DNA from 4 places in the Variovorax sp. LARHSF232 genome. Region 3 is predicted to be linked to each of the others. Evidence: predicted binding sites of a transcription regulator. Region 3 holds the regulator's gene; each other region holds the start of a gene.
What was found. Region 3 encodes sigma-54, which starts transcription at its own class of promoters, with help from an activator protein. Its sites were predicted from a motif close to TGGCANGNAANCTGCTTT; they were not measured.
Positions count from the first base shown of each region.

Region 1: the regulator sigma-54 is predicted to act here: its motif matches at 4,806-4,823, upstream of ACIPRI_RS00875 (CmpA/NrtA family ABC transporter substrate-binding protein).
Region 2: the regulator sigma-54 is predicted to act here: its motif matches at 5,573-5,590, upstream of ACIPRI_RS07195 (pilin).
Region 4: the regulator sigma-54 is predicted to act here: its motif matches at 3,365-3,382, upstream of glnA (type I glutamate--ammonia ligase).

Region 1 is NZ_JBIXJS010000001.1:184,816-192,103, reverse strand. It holds gene ACIPRI_RS00890 (ANTAR domain-containing protein) at 88-1,377, shown strand; gene ACIPRI_RS00885 (ABC transporter ATP-binding protein) at 1,597-2,406, opposite strand; gene ntrB (nitrate ABC transporter permease) at 2,403-3,338, opposite strand; gene ACIPRI_RS00875 (CmpA/NrtA family ABC transporter substrate-binding protein) at 3,352-4,620, opposite strand; gene ACIPRI_RS00870 (nitrate- and nitrite sensing domain-containing protein) at 4,960-6,252, opposite strand; gene tsaD (tRNA (adenosine(37)-N6)-threonylcarbamoyltransferase complex transferase subunit TsaD) at 6,326-7,288, shown strand, end outside.
Region 2 is NZ_JBIXJS010000002.1:369,157-376,444, forward strand. It holds gene sucD (succinate--CoA ligase subunit alpha) at 1-685, shown strand, start outside; gene ACIPRI_RS07175 (Stp1/IreP family PP2C-type Ser/Thr phosphatase) at 787-1,605, shown strand; gene ACIPRI_RS07180 (FHA domain-containing protein) at 1,682-2,338, shown strand; gene ACIPRI_RS07185 (CHASE2 domain-containing protein) at 2,351-4,609, shown strand; gene ACIPRI_RS07190 (3',5'-cyclic-nucleotide phosphodiesterase) at 4,647-5,435, shown strand; gene ACIPRI_RS07195 (pilin) at 5,662-6,177, shown strand; partial or broken gene ACIPRI_RS07200 (IS3 family transposase) at 6,275-7,288, shown strand, end outside.
Region 3 is NZ_JBIXJS010000002.1:637,804-645,091, forward strand. It holds gene argS (arginine--tRNA ligase) at 1-694, shown strand, start outside; gene ACIPRI_RS08325 (SPOR domain-containing protein) at 718-1,410, shown strand; gene ACIPRI_RS08330 (thiol:disulfide interchange protein DsbA/DsbL) at 1,495-2,145, shown strand; gene lptA (lipopolysaccharide transport periplasmic protein LptA) at 2,260-2,946, shown strand; gene lptB (LPS export ABC transporter ATP-binding protein) at 2,961-3,746, shown strand; gene ACIPRI_RS08345 (RNA polymerase factor sigma-54) at 3,768-5,357, shown strand; gene ACIPRI_RS08350 (pectate lyase) at 5,377-7,197, opposite strand.
Region 4 is NZ_JBIXJS010000001.1:378,348-385,635, forward strand. It holds gene ntrC (nitrogen regulation protein NR(I)) at 1-85, opposite strand, end outside; gene glnL (nitrogen regulation protein NR(II)) at 100-1,176, opposite strand; gene ACIPRI_RS01835 (hypothetical protein) at 1,213-1,749, opposite strand; gene glnA (type I glutamate--ammonia ligase) at 1,904-3,319, opposite strand; gene ACIPRI_RS01845 (competence/damage-inducible protein A) at 3,467-4,285, opposite strand; gene ACIPRI_RS01850 (EI24 domain-containing protein) at 4,285-5,160, opposite strand; gene ACIPRI_RS01855 (sterol desaturase family protein) at 5,328-6,317, opposite strand; gene ACIPRI_RS01860 (polysaccharide deacetylase family protein) at 6,323-7,150, opposite strand; gene ACIPRI_RS01865 (YVTN family beta-propeller repeat protein) at 7,137-7,288, opposite strand, start outside.

The DNA.
Region 1 (7,288 bases), on a different contig from region 3:
TGTGCTTTGCGCCTTGATTGGGCACGCCAGCGCGGTCTGCTCGGGCATGCGAGAAAAACTCCCAGCCTCTATGCTCGCGGCCTTGTCATGAACTCTCTTCTTCTGGTTCTGCCCGGTGAAAACGCCGACATCGCCTGCCTCACGCCGCTGCATGCAGCGCTGCCGGACGCGCGGCTCACGCTCGCCGGGCAAGACGCCTGCAGCAAGCTGGTGCAGGCGGTCGCGGAGCATGCACCTCGCCAGGTCCTGATCTGTGCACCGGATGCTGGCGAAATGGGCGAACTGCTCGACGCGTTGCGTGCCTGGGAAGGCCGGCCGCCTTGCGCACTGAGTCTGCTGTGTGCGGCAGCGCCCGGGCGCGAGCTTCAGGACGCGCTGGTGGCGCTGGGCGTGCAGGCCTGGGCCGTGCGCGAAGGCCTCGATACAGACGGCCTGGCGGCGCTGCTCGCGCTGGCTCAGACGCGCTGGCAGCGCGAGGCCGGCCTGCGCGCGCAGATCGAAGCGCTGCAAGCGCGCCTGGACGAGCGCAAGTGGATCGACCGCGCCAAGGGCCTCCTGATGTCGGCCCGCGGCATCGGCGAGGACGAAGCCTTCGGCCTGCTGCGCGGCGCGGCGATGCATGCCAACCTGCGCCTGGGCGAGGTTTCGCGCTCGGTGCTGGAGGCCGCGCAATGGGCCGAGGCCATCAATCGCGCCGGCCAGCTGCGCATGCTGTCGCAGCGGCTCGCGCGGCTGGCGGTGCAGGCCCTGGCCAAGGTCGATGTGCGGCGCAGCCAGGTGCTGCGCAAGGAGTCGGTGGAGCGGGTGCAGGCCAACCTGGACTACCTGGGCACCCTGGCGCTCGACGAGCGTGGCGCGCAGGACCTGGCTGGCGTGCGCGTGGCCTGGGACCAATTTTCCGGCGCACTGGACGAGCGTTTGGCACCCGCCAGCCTGGCCGAACTGGACGCGCATGCGCAAGCCTTGCTGGAAAGAGCGGAAGCGCTCGCCGATGCGCTGGAAGCCACCGGCGCACGCCGCGCCCTGCGCATCGTCAACATCTGCGGACGCCAGCGCATGCGCGCCCAGCGCCTGGCCAAGGACGCGCTGCTGGCTTCGGTGCTCGGCCTGGCGGATGCCCAGGCCCGGCTCGCGCCGACCATGGACGAATTCGAAGCCGCCCTCTTGGAACTGGAACGCGCGCCGCTCAGCTCGAGCGAGATCCGCGCCACGCTGGCCGCTGCGCGCGACGAATGGTTGCGCCTGCTGGGCGGCGTGCGCAATGCCGACAGCGCCGAAGGCCGCATGGCGCTGGTGCGCTCCAGCGAGGCGCTGCTGCAAAGCTTCGACCAGCTCACCGCCGCCTACGAGCACAGCCTCCAGGTCATCATGTCTTGAAATGAAGCCTCCCGGCTTCTCACTGCGCTTCGCTGCGTGTAGTTCGCCACCTCCCGAGGAGGGCGCACTGAAGCCTCCCGGCTTTTCACTCCGCTCTGCTCCGTGTAATTCGCCACCTCCCGAGGAGGGGACCCCACCGGCGGCCCGGCGGAGCCGGTTCCGCGGTGTGGGGCTGGAATGGGAGTGGCGAGCGTGCATGACGCTGGCCCATTCTTTGGCCTACGCCGCGACCTTCTCCACGTGCGCTTGGCGCGTGTAGAGGAAGTCGATCACGGCCTTGCGGGCGTGAACGTAGGTGGGCTCTTCGGCGAGTTCGACGCGGTTGCGCGGGCGCGGCAGATCGACCTTCAGCACCTCGCCGATGGTGGCGCCGGGGCCGTTGGTGAGCATTACGATCTTGTCGGACAGCAGCACCGCCTCATCCACGTCGTGGGTCACCATCACCACAGTGCTGCGGGTGTTGACGACGATGGCCAGCAGTTCGTCCTGCAGCTTGGCGCGGGTGAGGGCGTCCAGCGCACCGAAGGGCTCGTCCATCAGCAGCACCTTCGGTTCCATCGACAGGGCGCGGGCGATGCCCACGCGCTGCTTCATGCCGCCGGAGATTTCGCCCGGGCGCTTCTGAGCGGCGGCCGTGAGGCCGACCAGCGCCAGCGCCGCATCGGTGCGCGCCCTGAGCTGGGCCTTGTTTTCCGTGGCACCGAATACCCGCTCCACCGCCAGGTAGACGTTCTCGAAGCAGGTGAGCCAGGGCAAGAGCGAATGGTTCTGGAACACCACGGCGCGCTCCGGCCCGGGGCCGCGGATCTCGCGGTTGGCGCACAAGAGGGTGCCCTGGCTTGGTGCGGCGAGCCCGGCGATCAGGTTGAGCAAAGTCGACTTGCCGCAGCCCGAGTGGCCGATCAGGGTGACGAACTCGCCCTTGGCCACGTCCAGGTCGATGGCCTGCAGCGCCAGGAAGCTGCCCTTGGCGGTCTTGAAGCGCTGTTCGACGCCGCGGATCTCGATGTACTTGTCATCGTTGTTCATGCCTTGACCTCCTCAAAGGTGAATGCGGTGGCGATGCGGATCAGCGCGAACTCCAGCACCAGGCCCACGATGCCGATCACGAAGATCGCGATGATGATGTTCTTGACGTTGAGGTTGTTCCACTCGTCCCAGACCCAGAAGCCGATGCCCACGCCGCCGGTCAGCATCTCGGCCGCGACGATCACCAGCCAGGCGGTGCCCACCGCCAAGCGGACGCCGGTCAGCATGTAGGGCAGCACGGCGGGAAAGAGGATCCGGGTGAGCACCTTCCATTCGGACAGCTGAAGCACCTTGGCCACGTTCATGTAGTCCTGCGGCACGCGCTGCACGCCCACCGCGGTGTTGATGACCATGGGCCAGATCGAGCAGATGAAGATGGTCCAGATGGCCGCCGGATTGGCGCCCTTGAAGACCAGGAGGCCGATGGGCAGCCACGCCAGTGGCGACACCGGCCGAAGCAGGCTGATCAGCGGATTGAACATGCGCGCCAGAAATTCGAAGCGCCCGATGGCAAAGCCGGCCGGAATGCCGACCGCCGCCGCCAGGCCGAAGCCCAGCGCCACGCGCTGCAGCGAAGACAGCACGTTCCAGCCCACGCCCTGGTCGTTCGGCCCCTTGCTGTAGAACGGGTCGCTGAACACCTCCAGCGCCTGCTTCCAGGTTTCCAGCGGCGAGGGAAAGCCGCTGGTGCTGCGCAGCGCCACGAGCTCCCACACCAGCACCAGAAGGCCCAGGCCCAGCAGCGGCGGCAGCACGCGCATCCATAGCCAGCTCCAGTCGCGCGGGACACGCGCGGCGGGCGGCTCGGAGAACGGGGGCACGACAGCTCGGGCCGGCGCCGGCGCGGCGGCTGGCAGTTTGGATGCGGCGGATGAGGGAACGGGCACCGCGCGCGCGGCCTCGAGCGGGGAGTGAAAGACGGCACTGACCATGATGGGCTCCTTGTCAGGCGACATTGACCTTGAATGAATCGGCGTACTTCTTCGGATCCTTGCCGTCCCACACCACGCCGTCGAACAGCTTGCTGCTGCGCATCGCGTCCTTGGGAACCGGCGTCTTGGTGGCGGCCGCCGCCTGCTTGTAGATGTCGAGCTTGTTGATCTCGGTGGCCACCTTGAGGTAGTCGGGATGCTCCTTCAGGAGGCCCCAGCGCTTGTGCTGCGTCAGGAACCACATGCCGTCCGACAGGTAGGGGAAGGTCACCGCCCCGTCGTTGTAGAACTTCATGTGATTGGGGTCGTCCCAGTTCCTGCCCAGGCCGTTGGTGTAGCGGCCCAGGATGCGCTGGTTGATGGCGTCGACGCTGGTGTTGACGTAGCTCTTGTCGGCAATCGTCTCGGCCATCTTGTTCTTGTTCTGCAAGCCCGCGTCGATCCACTTGCCGGCTTCGATGATCGCGGCCGTCACGGCGCGCGCGGTGTTGGGGTACTTCTTGACGAAGTCGCCCGTGGTGCCCAGCACCTTTTCCGGGTGATCCTTCCAGATGTCTTGCGTGGTCACGGCGGTGATGCCGATGCCGTCCATGATGGCGCGCTGGCCCCAGGGCTCGCCCACGCAGTAGCCGTCCATGTTGCCCACCCGCATGTTGGCCACCATCTGCGGCGGCGGCACGGTGATGACCTTGGCATCCTTCATCGGGTTGATGCCGTTGGCCGCCAGCCAGTAATACAGCCACATGGCGTGCGTGCCGGTCGGGAAGGTCTGGGCGAAGGTGTATTCGGCCTTCTGGCTGGCCATCAGCTTGGCCAGCGAGGCGCCGTCCACCGCGCCCTTGTCGGCCAGCTTCTTCGACAAGGTGATGGCCTGGCCGTTGTTGTTGAGGGTCATCAACACGGCCATGTCCTTCTTGGGGCCGCCTAGCCCCAAGTGCACGCCATAGACCAGGCCGTAGAGCACGTGGGCGAAGTCCAGTTCGCCGTTGATCAGCTTGTCGCGCACGCCGGCCCAGCTGGCTTCCTTGCTGGGCACGATCTTCACGCCGTACTTCTTGTCGATGCCCAGCACCGAGGCCATGACGACGCTGGCGCAATCGGTGAGCGGAATGAAGCCGATCTTGACTTCTTCCTTCTCGGGCTTGTCGGAGCCCTGGGCCCAGACCGCGGCGCGCAGCGCGGGGTCGATGCCGAGCGCGCCGATGGCGGCGCCCTGCAAGACGCGTCGGCGGCTGAGGCCGGGCTTGTTCGTTGGCGGCTGCTTGCGCTGCGGATCGATCATGGGGCGAACTCCAACTGGTAAAGAGAAAAACAAAAAAGGCGTCCGCATCGCACGCAGGGCACGCTCGTGGAAAAACGAGCCCTTGCGGGATGGGGACGCCTTTGTCCGTTGCTGCAGGCGGGCACCCATCGTGGATGTCCCCTGCTTTTTTCAAGAAAGACCGCCGTTGGCCTTTGCGCCAGGTGAACGCAAGGGCCGTGCCAGCGGGACCCGATCATTCATCTGCTATCGAAAAAGGAGCGGGAAAGGCGCGGCGCGGCAACGCCCAAAGGCAGTTGGCTCAGCCAGCCGGCCGCACCGCGTTTCTTGTGCAGTGCACCAATACGGGTCGGGCAGCGCTCAGGACGCTGCATCCTTGGGCAGGAATTCCGCCATCGCCAGCACCGACTCGGCCACTTCCACCAGCCGGCGCTTCTGGTTCATGGCGGTCTGGCGCAGCATCTTGTGCGCCTCGTCCTCGGAGAGGCGCCGGTGCGCCATCAAGAGGCCCTTGGCACGCTCGACCACCTTGCGCTCGTTCAGCGCGGCGCGCACCGTCTCCAGCTCGTCGTTCATGGCCTGCAGGCGCTGCGACTGCTCTTGCACCAGCTGCAGGATGGAGCGCTCCAGCTGGCGGCCGTAGGGCGTGGCGGCGCTCTCGGCGGGCGGCGGCGCCGCGGGATCCGCGCCGCGCGCATCGCCAAAGAAGAAATCAGCCGTGTCCGGCGGGCCCTGCTGCGCCCAGCGGGCCAGCAGCTGCTCGTGCGCCTGCAGTTCGGCCAGGGCCTGCGCCGTGCGCTCTTGCGACAGCGCGCGCAGCTCGGCGGCAAGCAGCGCCTCGATGTCCTGCATGGCGTCGATCCGGCGGGTGCAGCAGTCGAACCAGATCGGGCTGAGTTCGGCGTCCAGCGCCGCCCCGGCGGGCGCGCCGCAGGCCAGCCGGCGCAGGCGTTCCAGCTCCACCAGTTCGACGGGGGCCTGGCTGGTTCGCCAGTGCTCGACCAGCGACGGGCTGGCGAATTCGACGAAGGTGTGAAAGCAAGCCTCCTGCGAGGCGATCAGCTGCAGCCACTGCTGCTGGCGCGCCGGCTCGCTGCGGCCAGCTGCGAAGGCGGCGGCGCCGCAGGCGCGCTCCTGGCCGGCGAATTCCTTGCCCTGCATGAAGTTGAACATCGCCACCAGGCGGCGCGAGATCTCCGGGTCGGTGGCGCCGTCGGCGGCCTCGAAGACCACGGCCAGCAGCCCGGCGATCAGCTTCACGAAGGCCGCGGTGGCATGGGCCGTATCGATCTGGAGGGCGCCGACGCGCTGGCGCAGGGCCGGCAAGGCGTCCAGCCCGGGTAGAACCCAGGCGATGCGGCTGAACAGGCGGGCGCCGTTGACGGTGCGACGGGTGCGCTCGGCAGCCAACGCGTCGAACCCGGCGCGCACCGCCTGCTCGCAAGCCAGGCACGCGTGGATCTGCGCTTCGCGCCGCTCGCCAAAGCGCTGGCCGCGCGAAGCCAAGAGGCCGTTGGACAGGCCCCGCTCGCGCTGCAGCGCATGGACCAGCCGGCCGATGGCCGCCACCAGCTCGCTGGTGCGCGCCAACTCGCCCTGCGCGTCGATTTCGCAACGCAGGGCGGCAACGAGGAAATTGAGGCCGGTGCTCATGCTTGGGGGTGGGGATCTGAGGACATCGAGCAACATTCATGCCCCAATCTGGTGTGCCGCCTACACTCCTTGCATGTTTGTTCTGGGAATCGAATCCTCGTGCGATGAAACCGGCGTGGCGCTGGTTGAGCTGCAAGGCAGCGCGGTGCCGCGCCTGGCCGCGCATGCGCTGCACAGCCAGATTGCCATGCACCAGGCCTATGGCGGCGTGGTGCCGGAGCTGGCCAGCCGCGACCATATCCGGCGCGTGCTGCCGCTGACCCAGACGGTGCTCGCCGAAGCGGGCTACGCCATCGGCGATGTCGACGTCGTCGCCTACACGCGGGGCCCCGGCCTGGCCGGCGCGCTGCTGGTGGGCGCCGGCGTGGCTTGCGCCCTGGGCGCTGCGCTCGACAAGCCGGTGCTTGGCGTGCACCACCTGGAAGGACACCTGCTGTCGCCCTTCCTGAGCGCCGACCCGCCGGAATTCCCCTTTGTCGCGCTGCTGGTCTCGGGTGGCCACACCCAGCTGATGGAGGTCGACGCCGTGGGGCACTACAAGGTGCTGGGCGAAACCATCGACGATGCTGCCGGCGAAGCCTTCGACAAGAGCGCCAAGCTGATGGGCCTGCCCTATCCCGGCGGGCCGTGGCTGGCCAAGCTGGCGGAGGGCGGCGACGAGTCGGCCTTCAAGCTGCCTCGTCCCCTGCTGCACAGCGGCGATCTCGACTTTTCCTTTGCCGGATTGAAGACGGCCGTGCTGACGCAGGTGCGCAAGGTGGGCGATGAGTTGGAGGCGCGCAAGCGCGACCTGGCGGCCTCGACCCAGGCGGCGATCGTCGAAGTGCTCCTGAAAAAATCGCTGGCGGCGCTGGACCAGACCGGACTCAATCGCCTGGTGGTGGCCGGTGGCGTGGGCGCCAACCAGCGTCTGCGCGAGCAGCTGAATGCCGCCTGCGCCAAGCGCGGCGTGCGCGTTCACTACCCCGAATTGCACCTGTGTACCGACAACGGCGCCATGATCGCGATGGCGGCTGCCATGCGCATCCAGGCCGGG
Region 2 (7,288 bases), 270 kb from region 3:
CGTGTCGGTGATCTACGTGCCGCCGGCCGGTGCTGCCGCCGCCATCTGGGAAGCCGTCGAGGCCGACCTGGACATGGCGATCTGCATCACCGAAGGCATCCCAGTTCGCGACATGCTGGAAGTGCGCAACAAGATGAAGGCCAAGGAAGCCGCCGGCGGCAAGAAGACCTTGCTGCTGGGCCCCAACTGCCCCGGCCTGATCACGCCCGACGAGATCAAGATCGGCATCATGCCCGGCCACATCCACCGCAAGGGCCGCATCGGCGTGGTCTCGCGCTCGGGCACGCTCACCTATGAAGCCGTGGCGCAACTCACCGAAATCGGCCTGGGCCAATCGTCGGCAGTGGGCATCGGCGGCGACCCGATCAACGGCCTGAAGCACATCGACGTGATGCAGGCCTTCAACGACGATCCCGACACCGACGCCGTCATCATGATCGGCGAGATCGGCGGCCCCGACGAGGCAGACGCCGCCCGCTGGTGCAAGGACAACATGAAGAAGCCGATCGTCGGCTTCATCGCTGGCGTCACCGCGCCTCCCGGCAAGCGCATGGGCCACGCCGGCGCGCTGATCTCCGGCGGCGCCGACACGGCCGAGGCCAAGCTGGCCATCATGGAAGAGTGCGGCTTCACCATCACCCGCAACTTCTCCGAACTGGGCAAACTGCTCAAGTCGCGCCTGTAAGCCGCTGACGCCCTAGGCGTTGCAAAGCGCTCGCAATGTTAAATTGCGAGCGCTTTTTCATTTTGTAAAAGCAAAAGAACTACTTTCTCCACTCAATGGACATGTCCAGCCTCGGCATACCCTCACAGAGCGGATCTGCCGTGCAGCCCTGGGATTTCGCCGCGCTCACCGATCCGGGGCGCGTGCGCGCCAACAACGAAGACGCCGTGGCCTTCGACGCGCCCTTGGGCCTGGCCATCCTGGCTGACGGCATGGGCGGCTACAACGGTGGCGAAGTGGCCAGCGGCATGGCCATTGCCCTGCTGCAGGCCAGCATCGGCCGCTGGCTGGCGCATGCCGGCCCGCAGGCCAACAGCCGCGGCGTGCGGCGCGCCATGCAGGCCGGGGTGGACGAGGCCAATCTGGCGATCCTGGAGGCCGGGGTGGCCAACGTGCAACTGCAGGGCATGGGCACCACGCTGGTGGCGGCGGTGTTCGGCCCGCAGCGCGTGGTGGTGGGCCACGTCGGCGACTCGCGCTGCTACCGGCTGCGCGGGCAGAGCTTGGAGCAGCTCACGCGCGACCACTCGCTTCTGCAGGAGCAGCTCGACGCCGGCGTGCTCACGCTGGAGCAGGCGGCGCGTTCGCCCATCCGCAATCTGGTGACCCGGGCCGTCGGCATCGAGCGCCAGGTTCTGCTGGAAATGCATGAATACGACGCCGAGCCGGGCGACCTCTACCTGCTGTGCTCGGATGGTTTGAGCGAGATGGTTTCGGACGAGCAGCTTTTCACGGTTTTGTTACAAGATGCCGCGCTTTCTCAAAAAGCAACACTTTTGGTTTCAATTGCGAACGAGAATGGCGGCCGGGACAACATTTCTGTTGTTCTTGCGCAAGCCGCTGGAGTTTCCGCGGCTCCCGATGTAGAAGTGCGGGTTTAGATGGTTTCTGGCGGCAACAATCAAAGCCGCCAGACAACAACAATAACTACTATCTCGTTCGACTGAGGAGCGGGCCATGCCCAAATTGATCGTCTCGATTGATGGAGTTGTCATCAAGGAGGTGACGCTCGCGAAGGACCGCACGACCCTCGGTCGGCGGCCCTACAACGACATCGTGATCGACAATCTGGCCGTGAGCGGCGAGCATGCCGTGCTGCACATGATCGGCGGCGATGTCTACATCGAAGACCTGCACAGCACCAACGGAACGTACGTCAACGCCACGGCCGTCAAGAAGCAGGCGCTGGAGCATCACGACCTCATCGAGGTCGGCAAGTACAAGATCCGCTACCTGGCGCGCGGCAACTCGAGCGAGCCGGTGGATTCTTCCTACGCCGGCGAGCCACAGACCACGCCCTCGGGCAACGTGCCGCTTTCGGTCGCACCCACCGCGCAGATGCCGCTGGCCGGAGCCAGTGGCGCTGCCGTGCTGCGGGTGCTGTCCGGCGCCGGTATCGGGCGCGAAGTTTCGCTGCAGAAGGTGGTCACCACCATCGGCAAGCCGGGCGTGGCTGTCGCCGCAGTCACCCGGCGATTGCAAGGCTATGTGGTCGCGCCGATCGACGGCGGCACCCTGCTCAACGGCGAGCCGCTGGGCGCCGAGGCCGTTGCCCTGCAAGACGGCGACACGCTGGAGCTGGGCGGAACGCGGATGCAGTTCGTCTACGGCTGAGCCAAAGGCAGCATGGCGGCCTTGCTGAGACGCTGGCCGCGCATCCTCATCACGCTGCTGCCGGTGGCGTTGCTGGTGTGGCACGCCATCGTCGTCGAGCGCCGGCCGGCGACCGACGGGCTGGACTTCAACATCTACGACTGGCGCCTGCGCCTGACCATGCCGGAGCGCTTCGACCCGCGCATCGTCATCGTCGACATCGATGACGAGAGCTTGCAGGCCGTGGGCCAGTGGCCTTGGGGGCGGGACAAACTGGCGCGCCTGACCACCGAGCTCATGGAGCGGCAGAAGGCGGCGGTCCTCGGCTTCGACATGGTTTTCGCCGAGGAAGACCGCAGTTCGGGCCTGGTGAAGTTGCGAGAGCTCGCACAAGGCCCGCTGCGCGGCAACGCGTCCTTGAACGCTGAGCTGGACAAGCTCGCGCCCTCCCTGGACAACGACGGCAGCTTTGCCCGTGCGATGCAGGGGCACCGCGTCGCCTTGGGCTTTTACCTGACGCAGGGCCAGTCGCCGCTGGCCAAGGGCGTGCTGCCGCCACCGGTGCTGCCGCCGACAGCGCTTTCGGCTGGCGGCATCTACGCAACCCAGTGGAACGGCTTCGGCAGCAACATCGCGGCGCTGGCCAAGGCGGCGAGCACCGCCGGTTTCATCAACGCGGCCATCAGCGCGCGCAGCGATGGCGTGCTGCGCGCCGCCCCGCTGCTGGCCTACTACTCGGCTGGTGCGGCTTCGCCCGGCTACTACGAATCGCTGGGATTGGCGGTGTTCCGCCTGGCAGCCGGGCTGTCCGGCGTGACGCCCTTGCTAGCGCCGGACGGCTCCGGGCATGCGGCAGAAGTCCTGCGGCTGGGGCAGGGGCCGAACGCGCTGCAGGTGCCGCTCACGGCGCGTGCCAGCCTGCTCGTTCCCTATCTCGGCCGGGGGGGAGCGCAGGGCGGCACTTTCCAGTACCTCTCGGCACTTGACGTTCTCTATGGCGGGCTGCCGCCGGAAGAGCTCAAGGACAAGATCGTGCTGGTCGGCACCACTGCACCCGGGCTGCAGGATCTGCGTGCGACACCGGTGAGTGCCACTTTTCCGGGAGTGGAGGTGCACGCCAATGTCATCTCGGCGCTGCTGGACCGGCGCTTCTTCACCCTGCCCGACTATTCGCTGGGCTACGAGGTCTCGGTGCTGATCGCGGCCGGACTGGTGCTGGCCATTGGCCTGCCCTTGCTGTCGGTGACCCGCGCCACGCTGCTCTTTCTGGCGGTTGCGGCTGCCGTCATCGGGCTCAACACCTGGCTCTTCATGGCCCACAGCCTGGTGCTGCCGCTGGCGTCCGCCATCTTCATGATGATCGCGGCCTTCTCGCTCAACATGGGCTGGGGCTACTTTGTCGAGGCGCGCCAACGCCGCGGGCTGGCCAACCTGTTCGGCACCTACGTGCCGCCGCAGCTGGTGGAGCAGATGCAGGAGGAGCCCGAGCGCTACAGCATGCGCGCCGAAAGCAAGCAGCTCACAGTGCTTTTCTGCGACATGCGCGGCTTCACCCGCTTGTCGGAGATCCTGCCGCCGGTCGAGCTGCAGGCCTTCGTCAACGACATGTTCAGCCGGCTCACCGAAATCATCAGCCGGCACGGCGGCACGGTGGACAAGTACATGGGCGATTGCGTCATGGCCTTCTGGGGCGCGCCGGTGGACAACCCGCTGCATGCCACCTTCGCGGTACGCGCCGCCGTGGAAATGGCGCAAGCCGTGGAAGAACTCAGCGCCGCCAACCGCGTCGCCGGCCGCCCTGAAGTGAGCGTTGGCATCGGCCTCAACACCGGCCTGATGAGCGTCGGCGACATGGGATCGGCCGTGCGCCGCAGCTACACGGTGATCGGCGACGCGGTCAACCTGGCGGCCCGGCTGGAAGGCCTGGGCGGCGCCTACGGCGTGGCGATCGTGGCCAGCGAATCGACCGCCATGGCGGCATCGGCCTACGCCTGGCAGGAACTCGACCTGGTGCGGGTGCGGGGCCGGCAACAAGCCGTCACCATCCACACGCCCGTGGGCCTGCACGCCGAGCTGAACCCGCAGGAAGCCAGGGCACTGGGCGACTGGGCACAAGTGCTGGCGGCCTACCGGGCCCAGCAGCCGGCGAAGGCCCAGCCCCTGCTGGATTCGCTCATTGCGCAAGATGCCAAAAAAGTCCTTTACCGCCGGTATGCCGAACGATTAGCCTCAATGTCCTTGTGCCCCTTCGATCCCGAGTGGGATGGCGCAACCCGGTTCGCATCCAAGTAGTACTCTCAAGCAACTCATATAAAAAGGGCGCTGCCAAATGCAGGTGCGTGTGTTGGGGTGCTCTGGCGCCATTGCCAAGGATTGCCGGACGACCTCGTTCTTGATCGATCGCGACCTTCTGGTCGACGCCGGCACCGGCGTGGGCGATCTGACCTTGCGCGAGATGATCGAGATCGACGATGTGGTGTTGACCCATTCGCACCTGGACCACATCACCGCTTTGCCCTTGATGCTGGACGCCGTGGCCAGCCGCCGCACCCGGCCGCTGCGCGTGCACGCGCTGCCAGAGACCATTGCCGCGCTGCGCACCCACATCTTCAACAACATCATCTGGCCCGACTTTTCCAACATTCCGAGCCGCGACGCGCCCTTCGTCGTCTTCCATGAAATCGCCATTGGCCAGACCCTGCGCCTGGGCACCCAGAACGCCAAGAACGTCGAAGTGCTGCCGGCCTTTCATACCGTGCCTGCCTGCGGCTATGCCGTGAGCTGCGCCCAGGGCGGGCGCCAATGGGTCTTCAGCGGCGACACCGAGCGCAACCAGCACTTCTGGAACCGGGTGAACCAGCTCGACGTGGGCGCCCTGGTCATCGAGACCGCCTTCAGCAACCGCGAGCAGGCCCTGGCCGAACGCAGCCGCCACCTGTCGCCTGCCACCTTGATCGAAGAGCTGGCCTGCATCGGTGCCGACAAGCACTACCCCATCTACATCACCCACACCAAGCCAGCCGAGACGGCCGAGATCATGAGCCAGATCGGCAGCAGCGACGGCATCGCCCAGCACGACATCCGCTGGCTTGAGGCCGACGACGTCCTGGTCCTCTGACGAAGCGACATTCCGTGCTGGCGAGTGACAAAATTGTCAGTGTTGTCGGCGCAGTTGCAACAGAATTTGTCACGGACTGTAACCGGAACGTGAACAAAGTCCTGTTGGATGAGGCCTAAAGGTTCTGGCGCCCAGGTTGGCACAAATGGTGCGGTTACAAGTCCGGCTCCGGGGGTTCCCGGGCTTAGCTTGAAAACTGAACTGAACCAACCTCTGGAGTAAGTAAATGAACCGTCGTTCCATTGCACGCAATGTGCAGAAGGGTTTCACCCTTATCGAACTGATGATCGTTGTGGCGATCATTGGTATCTTGGCTGCTGTGGCGCTGCCGGCGTATCAGGATTACACGGTGCGCGCGAAGGTATCGGAAGGCTTGGCCATGGCTGGTTCTGCCAAGACTGCCGTCGCCGAGAATGCCGCAAATGGCGCCGTTTTCTCGTCCGGCTGGACTGCCCCGGGCGCGACCAAGAACGTCGCCGGCGTCGCGATTAACGACCTCAATGGCGAAATTACGATCACGTACGTCCCTGCGATCGACAATAGCGCCACTCTGATCTTGTCCCCGCGCGACGGCGGCACCACCAGCGCCACGGGCCTCGTTGGCACCGCCGCCACCGCCACCGGCTCGACGATTCCTACCGCCGGTTCCATTTCGTGGAACTGCAACTCGGTGGCGTCATCGAAGCCGGGCACCAAGGGCACCATTCAAGCCAAGTACGTTCCGGCTGAATGCCGTAGCTAAACTCGGTACTCAAATGAAAGCCGCCTCCGGGCGGCTTTTTTTGCTTCATGACCCGTCCTGACCTGGGTTGACACCTTTTTCCTCAAAAGGCAAGTCAATGGATTCAGGCGTCAAACGCACACAGCGCGACTACACGCTAGCTTTTAAGCTCTCGGTGGTTGAGCAGATAGAAAAGAGCGAGCAGACTTGCAAGCAAGCCCAGGAGCGCTACGGCATCCAGGCCGCTCGACGGTGCTGGCGTGGCTGCGATTGGCCGCCAGAGTTGGGTTCGGCATCATCTCTGCTGCTCAGGCCAGTTCCGATCAAGAAACCCTCGTGCGCGCCCGTTGCGCCGCTGCCCCAGAGCAGAAGATCAAGGTCCTTGAAGTGCTACTTCAGGAGGCCAACGAGAAGGCCCGGCTGTTCCGGGCCGCGCTTGATGTCCTGAAGAAGGATAGGGTACGCGTCGCAAAAAAAGCCTTTGAGCAAGTCAAGTCCTCTCGCAAGGGCTCGTCCCGGGGGCTGAGCGTGTCGAGGGCTTGCCACCATTGGCGCGTCAGCCGCCAAGCCTACCTGCTCAAGGAAGGTCCCAACCAAGTGCGACCTACGGGCAGCGAGCAGGTGTGGGTGGACGACATCACGTACCTGCCGACCGATCGGGGGGTCGTCTACCCCAGCCTAGTGACGGATGCTTGGTCACGCAAGATCGTGGGCCATCACGTTCACGACAGCCCGCGCACAGAGAAGGTCAGCCGGGCGCTGAAAGTGGCGCTCAAAAGCCGCCAGACACACCAGGCGCTGGTGCACCACTCCGACAGGGGGTATCCAGTACTGCTCGAACACTATCAGCAGATCCACCAGCGTCACGGCATCTCGATGACAGACGGCTACGACTGCTACCAGAACGCGCTGGCCGAGCGGTCAACCGGATCTTGAAGATGGAGTTCCTGCTACATCGACCGGCCGACCTGAGCCAGGCCAGCCGCATGGTTCAGCAGGCCGTGCAAATCTACAACCGGGAAAGACCGCACCAATCCCTAAAGTTGAAAACGCCCGATGAGGTTCATCGGGCGTCTCTGACCGGCTTGATCAAGCCGGTTATGGGTCCCATTGCAGGACGGGTCACGCTGCT
Region 3 (7,288 bases):
CAAGTGGGAGCGCGGCTTCCACCAGGTGGTGAACATCCAGGGCACCGACCACCACGGCACCATCGCCCGCGTGCGCGCCGGCCTGCAGGCGGCCGACCCCGAGATGCCGCCCGACTACCCCAGCTACGTGCTGCACACCATGGTGCGTGTGGTGCGTGGCGGCGAAGAGGTGAAGATCAGCAAGCGCGCCGGCAGCTACGTCACGCTGCGCGATCTGATCGAATGGACCAGCACCGACGCGGTGCGCTTCTTCCTGCTGTCCCGCAAGCCCGACACCGAATACACCTTCGACATCGACCTGGCGCTGGCGCAGAACAACGACAACCCGGTGTACTACGTGCAGTACGCCCATGCCCGCATCTGCTCGGTGCTGGCGGCCTGGGGGGGCGACGAGGCGCAGCTGCACAAAGCTGACCTGTCGGCGCTCGACAGCCCGGCGGCGCAGTCGCTCATGCTGATGCTGGCCAAGTACCCGGCCATGCTCACCGGCGCGGCCGCCGACTTCGCGCCGCACGACGTCACCTTCTACCTGCGCGAGCTGGCTGCGACCTATCACAGCTACTACGACAGCGAGCGCATCCTGGTGGACGACGAGAAAGTGAAGCTGGCGCGCCTGGCCCTGGTCGCGGCCACCGCGCAGGTGCTGCACAATGGCCTGGCAGTTCTCGGCGTCAGTGCGCCGCGCAAGATGTAAGCGAAAAGTAGATGGCGACGACCATGAAGACCAGACAACGCGGCAACACCTTTATCGGCCTGATCATCGGCATCGTGATCGGCCTGGGCGCCGCCCTCGGCATTGCGGTGTACGTGACCAAGGTGCCGATTCCGTTTGTATCCAAGACACAGCGCAACACGGCCGAGCAGGACGAAGCCGAAGCCCGCCGAAACCGCGACTGGGATCCGAACGCACCGCTGGCCGGCAAGGCCGGCGCCGCCAAGCCGCCGGCCGCGCCGGCCGCCAACGGCGCGAGCGCGTCCGGCAGCGTGACCGCCGCCGCGCCGTCCACCTCGGCGCCGGTGCCGGTGGTGGTGCCGAACAAGCCCAAGGGCCCGGTGCCCGCCGTGGTGAACCCCGATTCGGAAGACCCGATCGGCGACCTCGCCCGGTCTCGCGCCGGTGGCGGCAGCAGCAATGGCAGCACCACGGCCGCCGCCAACCCCAACGCGCCCGACCCCTTCATCTACTTCGTCCAGGCCGGCGCCTTCCGCAGCACGGAAGATGCCGAGGCGCAGCGCGCCAAGCTGTCGCTGATGGGCGTGGAGGCCAAGGTCACCGAGCGCGAGCAGGCCGGCCGCACCGTCTACCGGGTGCGCGCGGGCCCCTTCAACAAGAAGGACGATGCCGACCGCCTGAAGGACCGCCTGGACGGCGGTGGCCTGGAAACCGCTCTGGTCCGCGTTCAGCGTTAGCCAATCAATTGCATCCGCCGAAGGGGCCCGCGGAACTTCGCGTGGCCCGGCGGGCTCTGTCAGCCGCACAGGAGAAACATCTTTATGAAACGTCGTGACTTTTCGCTGGCCGCCGCAACCGTCGGTTTGGCGCCGTTCGTGGCCAGCACTGCCGCCCGGGCGCAAGGCGCCTTCAAGGCCGGCACCGACTACGTCGCACTGAAGAAGCCCGCGCCGGTCGATGCGCCGGCCGGCAAGGTCGAGGTGGTCGAATTCTTCTCGTACAACTGCCCGCACTGCGCGCAGTTCGAGCCGACCCTGGAGGCCTGGGTCAAGAAGCTGCCCGCGCACGTGGCCTTCCGCCGGGTGCCCGTGCCCTTTGTCGGCAATGACGTGGAAAGCAAGCAACGCCTGTACTACACGCTGGAGGCGCTGGGCAAGGTGGACGAGTTCCAGATGCCCCTCTTCAACGCCATCCACAAGCAGCGCCAGCCGATCTTCGGCGATGCCGCCGTGCTGGACTGGGCCGGCAAGCAGCCCGGCCTGGACGGCCAGAAGTTTGCCGAGATGTACAAGTCCTTCACCGTTTCCGGCAAGGTCAAGCGGGCGGCCCAGCTCACCAACGATTACCAGGTCGGCGGCGTGCCGGCGCTGGGCGTGGCCGGCCGCTACTACGTGGACGGCGAACTGGCCCGCAACCTGGACCGCGCCCTGCAGATCACCGACTATTTGATCGGCGAAGCTCGCAAGGCCTGAGAAGCTTCTGACCGGCCCCGCCCGGTGCATCCGCAAAGCCCGCTTCGGCGGGCTTTTTCGTCGGGGGCGTCGCATTTGCCCCCTACAATCTGTCGAGAGCAAGTTTCGTGCCCTATGACATTTCCCTCCATTCTCCCTTTCTCTGCCAACGTCCTTCACCGGCTTGGCGGCGCCGTTCTTTTTTGCGTGCTGGCGCTGGCCGGTGCCGGCCCGGCGCAGGCCGAAAAGGCTGACCGCAACAAGCCGATGAACATCGAAGCCGATGCGATGCGCTATGACGACCTGAAACAGGAAAGCGTGTTCAACGGCAACGTGGTGGTGACCAAGGGCACCATCGTCATTCGCGGCGCCCGCATCGACGTGCGGCAGGACCCGGAGGGCTACCAGTACGGCGTGGTCACGGCGGCGCCCGGCAAGCTGGCCTACTTCAAGCAAAAGCGCGACGGCGAGCCCGGCAGCGACGAGTGGATCGAAGGCGAATCCGAAGTCATCGAATACGACAGCCGTGCCGACAACGTGAAGTTCGTGCGGCGTGCGGTGATGCGCCGCCTGGTCGGCGCCAAGGTGAACGACGAAACCACCGGCGCGCTGATCGTCTACGACCAGAGCAACGACACCTTCAGCGTGAACGGCGCGCCGCAGGCGCCTGGCGGCAGCAATGCCGACGGCGGCCGGGTGCGCGCCGTGCTGGCGCCGCGGGCCGAGGCGGGCGCGCCGGCGGGCGGCAAGCAGGCGCCTGCGCCTGCGCCCGGCAAGGGCCTGCGTCCCAGCACCACGCTGGGTGGCGGAGGCAGCAAGTGATCGATCGCGCAGGCATGGAAGCGTCCTCGAGCGACGGCCGCAACGGCGCCAGCAGGCTGCAGGCGCGCGGCCTCAAGAAGAACTACGGCAGCCGCACGGTGGTGAAGGACGTCTCGCTGGACGTGCAAAAAGGCGAGGTGGTGGGCCTGCTGGGCCCCAACGGCGCCGGCAAGACCACCTCCTTCTACATGATCGTCGGGCTGGTGCGCGCCGACGACGGCCTGATCAGCATCGACGGCGAAGCCATCGAGCACATGCCGATCCACCGCCGCGCGCGCATGGGCCTGAGCTACCTGCCGCAAGAGGCCTCGATCTTTCGCAAGCTCAACGTGGCCGACAACGTGCGCGCCGTGCTCGAGCTGCAGCGCGAGCCGGACGAGCGCGGCGTGCTGCAGCCGCTGTCCAAGGCGCGCATGGAAGAGCGGCTGGAAGAGCTCTTGACCGACCTGCGCGTCGACCACCTGCGCGACTCACCCGCGCTGGCCTTGTCGGGCGGCGAGCGGCGGCGCGTGGAGATCGCCCGCGCACTGGCCACGCAGCCGCGCTTCATCCTGCTGGACGAGCCCTTCGCCGGCATCGACCCGATCGCCGTGATCGAGATCCAGCGCATCATCAGTTTCCTGAAGGAGCGCGGCATCGGCGTGCTCATCACCGACCACAACGTGCGCGAGACGCTGGGCATCTGCGACCACGCCTACATCATCAGCGACGGGCATGTGCTGGCACAGGGAACGCCCACGGAAATCGTCGAAAACGCCGACGTGCGCAGGGTGTACCTCGGCGAACACTTCCGCATGTAAGAAGGCTGCGCGAACACGTCCATGAAGCAAGGCCTGTCGCTGCGCGTATCGCAGCATCTCGCGCTCACTCCGCAATTGCAGCAGTCGATACGGCTGCTGCAGTTGTCCACGCTCGAGCTGTCGCAGGAAGTCGAGCAGATGCTCGACGAGAACCCCTTTCTCGAGCGCAGCGCCGAGGAAGCGCCGCGCGAGGAATTCGGCCTCGCGGCCGAGGATGCGACGGCCGCGCGCGACGTGCGCGACGAGGAGGCGGCGGGCCTGGCGCTGATGAACGGCCAGGACGGCGTCAGCACCATTGCGGCGCAAGACGCCGAAGTCACGGCCGCCGACGCGCCCGCCGACATCGCCGATGCCGAGCCCGACTGGGAAGGCGACGGCAGCGTCGACATGGCGCCGGACGACAGCGAATGGGGCAGCGACGCCCCGGCGCGCAACAACAACCTGGGCAACGACGAGGCCGCCGACGCCACCGAGCTGGCGCGCAGCCAGGAATCGCTGCAAGACTTTTTGCACCGGCAGGCGCTGAGCCTGCGGCTGTCCGAAGTTGACCGCGCCGCACTGCGCTTCCTGATCGAGTCGCTCAACGAGGACGGCTACCTGGAAGACTCGCTGCCCGCCCTGGCCTCGGGCCTGGCCGGCGACGACAACGACCAGTTCGACGACCTGGTGCACCGCTTCCAGATGGCGCTGGGCCTGCTGCAGAGCCTGGAGCCGGCGGGCGTCGGCGCGCGCGACCTGGGCGAATGCCTGGCGATCCAGCTGCGCGGCCTGGCCAGCGAGCACGAGGACGAGCCGCATGCCGAGGTGCGCAAGACCGCCCTGGCCGTCTGCAAGCAACCGCTCACCCTGCTGGCGCGGCGCGACTTCAAGCGCCTGGCCACGCTCACGCGCTCGAGCGAAGACAAGGTACGCGCCGCCATGCAGCTCATCGCGCGGCTGGAGCCTAAGCCGGGCCGGCGTTTTGTCAACGTGGAGCGCAACGTGGTGGTGCCCGACGTGATCGTTACCCGCCTGGGCAGCGGCACCAACGTCAAGTTCCGGGTGCAGCTCAACCCTGACGTGATGCCGCGCCTGCGCGTGCACGACATCTACGCCGGTGCGCTCAAGGCCCACAAGGGCGAGGGCAGCCAGGCGCTGAGCCAGCGGCTGCAGGAGGCGCGCTGGTTCATCAAGAACATCCAGCAGCGCTTCGACACCATCCTTCGCGTGTCCAATGCCATCGTCGAGCGCCAGAAGAGCTTTTTCGTGCACGGCGAACTGGCCATGCGCCCGCTGGTGCTGCGCGAGATCGCCGACGAGCTGGGCCTGCACGAATCCACCATCAGCCGCGTGACCACCGCAAAGTACATGGCCACGCCCTTCGGCACGGTGGAGCTCAAGTACTTTTTCGGCTCGGCGCTGGGCACCGAGACCGGTGGCAATGCCTCCAGCACCGCGGTGCGCGCGCTGATCAAGCAGTTCGTCGGCTCGGAAGACCTGAAGAAGCCGCTGTCCGACAGCCAACTGTCGGACATGCTCAAGGAGCAGGGTATCGAATGCGCGCGCCGCACGGTCGCCAAGTACCGCGAGGCGCTGCGCATCGCGCCGGCCAATTTGCGCAAGGCACTTTGACCGGCGTGCCCGGGCGGTGTCAGGCCGCCGGCGCGATGAACGAGATCAGCCGGCCCATGCGGCGAATGAAGTCCGACGTGACGATGAACTGCGGCTTCTCCCGCTTCACATACGGCTCGATCTCGGGCGGGTTGTCGGCCGGGTAGGGCGAGGTGTCGTAGACATCGCCGACATGCTTGCTGCGGTAGGCGGTGCCGGTGTAGGGCGTGGACGGTCCGGGGCCGCGGAAGGGATTCACGATTTCGGGCACGGGCGCGGTCCAGTAGTGCTTGGTGCCCAGCTCGTCGATCAGGGTGTCGACCTCCGATTGCGGCACCACCGGCGTCGTCATCTTGGCGCCCAGGAACAGGTCCGGGAAGTCGACCTCGCGGATCGAGAAGTACTTGGGCAGCTCGCGCGGCTGCGTGCTGCGCAGCGGCGAGCGCGCCACCAGTTCCGCCACCGCCGCGTCGCTCATCGACGCCAGCGTGTTGTACCTCGACTCCAGGCTGGCGATGTTGATGGCGCGGCCGGCCGAGTAGTGGCTCACGGTGTTGGTGATGTCCTTGTCGTAGAAGTAGGCGCCGTTGTGGATGTTGGAGCCGTAGCGATGCACGTACAGCGGCTCGTTGCTGCCCAGCTCCACGAAGGTGGGATGCGTGCGGCCGGCCAGCAGCGGATTGAGCTGCACCGCGTTGGCCGGCAGCGGCACCGTCTTGAGCCAGGCGATGGCTTCGGGAATGCGCTGCAGGTACTTGCGATCACCGGTCAGGGTGAAGTAGTTGAACAGCTGCTGGATGTTGGTCTGCGTCGTGTGCGTGGCCAGCGAGCGCGGCTCGTAGCTGCGCGCGCCGGCCGGCTCGCCGGCATTGCGCCCGCCCGTGATGCGCGACAAGTGCTGCAGGCTCCAGCCGGCCTGCGGCCCGGGGTTCTGCATCAGGCGCATGCAGTCCATGGCGCGCGTGATCGGCTCCACCAGCCGCGTCTCGCCCAGGGCGACGATGCACATGGTGAGGAACTTGATGTTCTCGCCCATCACGTCGTCGTTGAAGGTGACGTGCAGGGTGTAGTCGCCGTCTTCCATGCCGGCGCGCGCGCCCGCCGGCAGCTGCTGCGGGTTGGGCAGCGGCATCGACGTGATCGAGCCGGCGAAATGCGGGAAGCGCTGCGGCCAGCCACCGCCGGCAATGCCGAACTCCGGCCCGAACTGGGCGGCCAGGATGAATCCGATGGCCTTTTGCAACGGTGCCAGGAAGCGCGGGTCCTTCTTCTCCAGGTACATCCGCAGCATGAACTGCGAGGCCACGGCGGTGCCGGCGTCGTCGAAAGTGGCATTGCCGTAGTAGTGCTGGAATTCCTCCAGCCGCCAGCCGTTGGCGCCGATGGTCTCGTACCAGTGCTTGAGCGATTCCTCGCCGGCGAAATCGAAGATGTAGTTCCAGCCGCCGGCCGGATGCTGGGCTGCGGCCACGGCCAGCGCGGTGCGCTCGGCCGCCTCGTAGAAGCGCTCCTGGCCGGTGGCGTGGTAGGCGTCGAGGTACACATGGCCCACCGAGGGGGTGCCGGGCGGCTGGATCCAGCACATGGTGCGCTTGGCTTCCATCTCGCCGAAGGTCTGCGTCAGGTCGGGCGAATAGGACCAGACGTAGCCGCCGCGGTAGGACACCGTTTCGTCCATGTAGACCGCGGCCTCCTTCAACGCCTTGGCGGCTGTCTTCTGGGGCGTCTGCTTTTCGGCCACTGCGGCAGCCGCGGCGGCCGACGTCGAGCCGCCGGACGTGGTGGCGCTGTCCGAGCCTCCGCCGCAGGCCGCCAGGGTGAGCGGCGTCAGGACGGAAAGGGTGAAGTCTCTGCGTTTCATTGTTTTCCTCGGGTGGGTTGAAGTGCCGCACGATCTCCAACAAATCGGCGGTGTCATCAGTCGTCATACAACTGAGTCGCGGATGCTAGGC
Region 4 (7,288 bases), on a different contig from region 3:
GCGTGGGCAGGTCTTCGCGCAGCAGCGCCTTCTCGAGTACGAAGCGGATCGATTGGTCGTCGTCAACTATCCAGATCGGCTTCATTTAGTTCCTTGTCGCTAGGGCAGCGGTATCAATATCTTGAAATCGGTTCGGCCCGGAACACTGTCGCACTCGATCACGCCGTGATGCTGTTGCACGAAGGTTTGCGCCAGCGTCAATCCCAAGCCGGTTCCACCTTCCCGCCCGGAAACGAGGGGAAGAAAGATCCGATCCTTGATCGCGTCCGGCACACCCGGTCCATTGTCGATGACATGCAATTCCAGTGCCAATCGATACCACTGCTTGTTGAAGATCACCTGGCGCGCCACTCGGGTCTTGAAGGTGATCTGGGCGTCGCCGGCGGCGCGCCGCTCGGCCAGCGCCTGCGCGGCGTTGTGGGTGATGTTGAGCGTGGCCTGGATCAGCTGCTCGCGGTCGCCCCGGAACTCGGGAATGGAAGGGTCGAAGTCGCGCTCGATATGCAGGTCGCGCGGGAACTCGGCCAGGATCACCGAGCGCACCCGCTCGCAGACTTCGTGGATGTTCACGTCGCCCACCACGTGGGGCTTGCGGTGCGGCGCCAGCAGCCGGTCGACCAGGGTTTGCAGCCGATCCGCCTCGTGGATGATGACCTGGGTGTATTCCACCAGGTCGCGCGTCTCCACTTCCATCTGCAAGAGCTGCGCGGCGCCGCGGATGCCGCCCAGCGGGTTCTTGATCTCGTGCGCCAGGTTGCGGATCAGCTCCTTGTTGGCCTTGGCCTGGTCCAGGAGGCGCTCTTCGCGGTCCTGGCGCACCTGCTGCTCCAGCGCCGACATCTCGACGATCAGCTCGCCCGGCCTGTCGGCCTGCGCCAGGGTGACCTGGACCGGCAGCATGTCGTGGTTGACGCGGCGCAGGAAGGCTTCGTAGCGCAGGGTGGCGAAATCGTTGGCGCGGGCGCCGTCGATGGCGGTACGCAGCACCTGCGGCTCGTTGAAGCAGGCGCCGAACTGCGAGCCTTCGAGCGTGCGGCGCGAGGTGCCAAGGGCATCTTCCAGCGCCGCATTGGCAAACAGCACCGAGCCGTCGCTCTTGACCACCGCGATCAGGGTCGCCAGCAGGTCGAAGGCCTGAAAGCGCTTGGCGGGCGCAGCGGGTTTGCCGAAAGCCATCTCAGGGCCTCGGCAGGCAGGAGAAGCGAGGCGTCATCAGTTGGTGGTGGGCCCGGGCGCGGCCGCGGCGGGCGGCGGCGCCAGGCGGCCGAGTTCGCGCCGGATGCCGGCGATGTCGCTCTCGTTGCGATCGATCTGGGCCTTCATCTCGGCGGTGCGGTCCAGATACTTCTGGTAGTTCTTGGCTTCCGAGCCCTGCTTCTCGGGCTGGCCGTTGTTGTATTCCTTCAAGAGCTCGGCCTGCTTGGATTCGGCCTTGCGCAGTTCGGATTCGAGCACCGCACGCGCATCGGTATCGCGGGCACGCTGGTCGGCGCTGTCCACGCGCGGGCTGCCGGCCGGCGAGCGGGCGCCACTGCTGCTACCACCGGCTGCCGCAACGTTGGGGCGCGACGTCTGCACCACCGTGACGTTGCCGCCTTCCATCACCTTGCAGCCGCGCTGCTGGGCGACGGTGGCGTTGTTCGTGTATTCGTTGCCGCAGCGCCAGACCTTCCCAGTCTGGGCGTAGGACTGCGTGGCAATGGCAGCCAACGAAACGGCCAACAGAAAGGTGTGATGACGAGTCTTCATGATCTTGACGGGGTGTCTGGCAATCGACGCATTTTGATGCAATTCGATATCCACGCCAGGGTCATGTCCCCACAAATGAAAAAGGACGGCACTTGGCCGTCCCTTGGCTGCGACACCAGAGGCCTCGAGCGCCAAGCGCACGAGGCCATCCGGCTTACAGGGAGTAGTACATGTCGAATTCGACGGGGTGCGGTGCCATGCGGAAGCGCGTCACTTCCTGCATCTTCAGGTCGATGTAGGCATCGATGAAGGCATCGGTGAACACACCGCCCTTGGTCAGGAAGGCACGGCCCTTGTCGAGGTACTCAAGTGCCTGGTCCAGGCTGTGGCAGACGGTGGGCACCAGCGCGTCTTCTTCCGGCGGCAGGTGGTACAGGTCCTTGGTGGCGGCTTCGCCCGGGTGGATCTTGTTCTCGATGCCGTCCAGACCGGCCATCAGCAGCGCCGAGAAGCACAGGTAGGGGTTGGCCAGCGGATCCGGGAAGCGCGCTTCGATGCGGCGGCCCTTGGGGTTGCTCACGAACGGGATGCGGATCGACGCCGAGCGGTTCTTGGCCGAGTAGGCCAGCTTCACCGGGGCTTCGAAGCCGGGCACCAGGCGCTTGTAGCTGTTGGTGCCGGGGTTGGTGATGGCGTTCAAGGCACGGGCGTGCTTGATGATGCCGCCGATGTAGTACAGCGCGGTGTCCGACAGGCCCGCATAGCCGTCGCCGGCGAACAGGTTCTTGCCGTCCTTCCAGATCGACTGGTGCACGTGCATGCCGGAGCCGTTGTCGCCCTGGATCGGCTTGGGCATGAAGGTGGCCGTCTTGCCGTAGGCGTGGCAGACGTTCCAGATCACGTACTTGAGCTTTTGCGTCCAGTCGGCACGCTCGACCAGGGTCGAGAACTTGGTGCCGATTTCGTTCTGGCCGGCGCCGGCCACTTCGTGGTGGAACACTTCGACCGGGATGCCCAGCGATTCGAGCACCAGCGAGATCTCGGCGCGGATGTCTTGCGTGCTGTCGACCGGGGGCACGGGGAAGTAGCCGCCCTTGACGGTGGGACGGTGGCCGGAGTTGCCCGACTCGTACTTCTTGCCCGTGTTCCAGGGGGCTTCGTCGACGTCGATCTCGACGAAGCTGCCCGACATGTCGGCCTTCCAGCGCACGTCGTCGAAGATGAAGAATTCGGGTTCCGGACCGAAGAAGGCGGTGTCGCCCAGGCCCGAAGCCTTCAGGTAGGCCTCGGCCTTCTTGGCGATGGAACGCGGATCGCGGTCGTACGGCTTGCCGTCGGCCGGCTCCAGCACGTCGCAGGTCAGGTTCAGCGTGGTTTCTTCGAAGAAGGGGTCGATGACGGCCGTATTCGGGTCGGGCATCAGCAGCATGTCGGAGGCTTCGATGCCCTTCCAGCCGGCGATCGAGGAACCGTCGAAGGCATGGCCGGCGCTGAACTTGTCCTCGTCGAAATGCGAGACCGGCACCGTGACGTGCTGCTCCTTGCCGCGGGTATCGGTGAAACGGAAGTCGACGAACTTGACCTCGTTTTCCTTGACGAGTTTGAGTACATCGGCGACGGTCTTAGCCATCAAATTCTCCTGGTTGGATGGGTTGTGAAGAAATCTGGTGCACAGGATGCAGGTTCTGTGCCATTGGGACGGCAGCCCGCACTGGGTGTTGCTGGCGCATGACGCACCATTGTGGTGCTGTTAAGCTCTTATTTGGTGCCTTAGCGACTAGCGCACCAATTCAGGACCAAGTCGCGCGTCAAACCCGTGCAGGCCGTCAAGCAGCAGAGTGTAGGCCGCTTCGATCTGCTCAGGATGGCCTTTGACGCCCAATTCGATGTGCCGGCCGAATTCCGGGTGGTCGACGCTGGGCAGGCTGAACACCTTGATGCCGGCGAATTGGCGTTCGATGGACTCCATCAATGGCGTCAGAGTGGCCTCCATCGTGCCGAAGACGATCACCGATTTTTCGATGATGCCGCCCGCTGCAAAAAGGTGCGCGTAGCGCTCGTCCAGGACCGACTCGATCATCGGCCAGGCCATCACCGGGAAGCCGGGCACGAAATGCACCTCGTTGACGCGAAAGCCGGGAATCTTGTTGTAGGGGTTGCGGATGATCTCGGCCCCCGCCGGAAACACGCCCATGTTCAGGCGGTGGATGTTGTCCGGCCGGTCGGGCTCGTAAGGGATGCCCTGCTCGCGCGCCGTGTCCTGCATGCGTTCGCGGATCAGCGCCTCGGCTTGGCGGTGCAGCGCCAAGGGCACACCCAGCGCCCTGGCGGCGCACTGGCGCGTGTGGTCGTCCGGGGTGGCGCCGATGCCGCCGGTGGACAAGACCACGTCGCCGGAGGCGAAGGCGCGCGTCAGCGCAGCGGTGATGCGCACCGGGTCGTCGCCCACGTACTCGGCCCAGCTGAGCGCCAGGCCGCGGGCGCCCAGCAGCTCGATCACCTTGGGCATGTGCTTGTCGATGCGCTTGCCCGACAGGATCTCATCGCCGATCACGATCAGGCCGAAGCGCACGTTGCTTTTCTTGTCGTTGTTCATCAAGGGGCTCCCCATTGGGCGCTGGCGGCCGGGTCGATTTCCACGGCTGGCAGGGCGCCGGACGGCGGCGCGGCAGCTGCGCGCGCCGCGCGCAGCTGGGCCAGGGCATCCAGGCAATAGTGGGCGAACCAGAGCGCCGAGAAGGCAAACACCAGCGTGTAGATCCAGATGGCCAGCGGCACCAGCACGAAGAAGGCGGCGGCAAACAACAGGCCCGAGGCCCACACCACGCTGGGCGCGGCGCCCAGCAAGCCGCACAGGATGCCGATGCCGAACAGCGGCCAGCGGTTGGCGCGCAGCACGGTGCGGCGCTCTTCGGCGTCGGCATGCTCGGCCAAGGCGTCGAAGCTCATCACCTGGTAGGTGAGCCAGCCCCAGATCACCGGCGGCAGCACCAGCACCAGCGGCGGCACCAGCCACAGCGGCACCGAGACGATCAGGGCCAGCAGCGCCAGCACGGTCATGCCCAGCGAGCGGAACACGCTGACGATGAAGGAAGCGCCCTTCTTCTCCTGCAAGGCCGGAAAGCGGCGCTGCGACACGAGCCGGGTCAGTGGCGGCGCCATCAGGCCCGAGACGATCAGGAGCGACAGCACCACGATCACCGGAGTGGCGGCGAACACCACCGCCAGCGGCGCCAGCACCGCCTTCACGTCGCTGGCACCGGCCCGCTCGATCCAGCCCCACAAGGTGGTGAGAATCGGCCAGGCATCCAGCGCCTCGCGCATCCAGGCCACCGCCGGGTCCCAATAGAAGTAGCCCAGACCGGCCGCCAGCGCCGCCATCAGCACGAGCGGCGCAATCGACAGCACGATCACGCGCGGGTGCAGGCAATAGGCAACGGCGCGCCAGAAGGAATCGAGAATAAGACGCATCGGCGCGAAGGATAGCAACTACCAGTGGCAACAAGGACCACCCCTGGCACGTTCTTCATCAGCCCCACACTGCGGAACCGGCTTCGCCGGGCCGCAGGTGAGGTCCCCTCCTCGGGAGGTGGCGAATTACACGCAGCGAAGCGAAGTGAAAAGCCGGGAGGCTTCAGTCAGGCGCGGCCGGCCAGCCGCATCAGCCCCAGCCACTGCTGCGCCCAGAAGCCGCGCCCGTAGTCGCGCAAGCGGCCGCTGGCGTCGGGCTCGACTTGGTCGCGGATGCCGGTCGGGTCGTAGCGGTTCTCGAAATTGGCGGTGCCGAACAGCACATCCCACCAGGGCAGCAACACGCCGAAGTTGTGGCCGCCCAGGCGGACGGGGGCGCCGGGCCGTTCGGACGGCGACTCATGCCCGACGCCCACGCTGTGATGCAGCCGGTGAAAGCGAGGGCTGACCCACAGGCGTTCGCCGATGTATCCGAAGGACAGCCGCAGATTGGCATGCTGCAGGCTTTCCGACAGCTGCGTGATGGCCACCAGCGCGATGAACTGTCCCGGTGCCACGCCGATGAGCTGCGCCACCAGCACGATGATGCAATCGCGCAGGGCGTCGTCCAGCAGATGGTTGCGGTTGTCCGACCACATGGTCATCTGGCGCTGCGAATGGTGCAGCGCATGCAGGCTCCACCACCACTGGAAGCCATGCTGGCCGCGGTGGACCCAGTAGTCGATGAAGTCCAGCACCACCAGGTAGAGCAGGAAGGACACCCACGGCAGGTCGGTCACGCCGGGCCAGATGGCGTCGAGCTGCCAGCCGCTCCAGCCGGCGGTGCGCAGCGGCCCCACCAGGCCGTCGAAGAAGGGCTGTAGCGCAAAGAACATGGCCAGGGGAAAGAGGCCCAGGCGATGCAGCAGGGTGTAGAGGATGTCGGTGCGCACCGCCGCGCTGTCGGTCACCGGATCGACCGGGCGCCAGCGCTGCAGCGGCCCGATGATGGCCAAGAGGATGGCGATCTGGATCAGGCCCACCAGCAGCCAGCCGGTGGCGTCAAAAGCATCTTCGACCCAGCCGCCCAGGCCGATGTGGAACACCAGCGGCTCCACCACCTGCTCGAACAGCCAGCCTTGCATGGCGGCGAATTCGTCGGTGAACCAATCGAGCAGCATGGTCAGTTCGCCGAGTGCGCTGCGATCCAGTCGCGGTAGGCGGGATGCTGGCGCAGGGTCTGGAAGCAGAAGCCTTCCTGCTTCAGGCCCAGGATGAGCGGTTCCAGCACTGCCGGCGCCCACGGGTCCTGGCGCGACCAGATGCCCAGGTGAGCCATCAGGATGTCGCCGCTGCGGATGTTCTGCAGGGCCTGCAGCAGGAGCTTCTCGTTGCTGTAGGTTTCGCTGGGCAGCTCGTCGCCCAGGAAGCCGGCCGGCGCCCAGCCCACGTGCTCGAAGCCGCACTTGCGCGTCGCGGCCAGCAGCCGGGATGAGGTCTTGCCGCCCGGCGCACGAAACAGCGGCAGCGGCTTCTTGCCCGTCATGTCGAGCAGGCGCTGCGAGGCCTTGGCGATGTCTTCGCAGTACTGGGCCGCGGTCCAGGTGAACTCGCGATTGGCCAGGCCGCCCGCGGTGGGGCGCACGCGAAAGCGCGGCTCCACGCCCTTCACGTCGCCGCGCCAGTAGACATGGTCGTAGGTGTGCGAGGCGAATTCGTGGCCTTCGGCGGCGCGCGCCGTCCACCAGGCTTTCCAGCTGTTGTCCAGGCTGTCGCCGCCAGTCGTGGTGCGCTCGGCCGCGGCAAAGAAGGTGACGCGCACGTCCTGGCGCTTGAGCACCTCGGCCACCTGGTTCGCAACGCCCATGTGGCCGGTGTCGAAGGTGAGATAGACCGGCTTGCTGCAGGTAGCGGCGGCCGGGGCCGGGGCCTGCGCATGGGTCGACAGCGGCAATGCCGCGCCCCCGCCCAGCGCCAGCACCGCAATGAGAAAGTTCTTAACGACGCGCATGGTCCAGTGTCCAGACGCCATGCGGCGACCGGCCTACGTTGATTTGCCGTATCACCTGGCGGCTGGCCAGGTCGACCACGGTGAGCTTCTTGGCCCAGCGCGAGGTCACGTAAAGGGTCTTGCCGTCGGCCGACACGT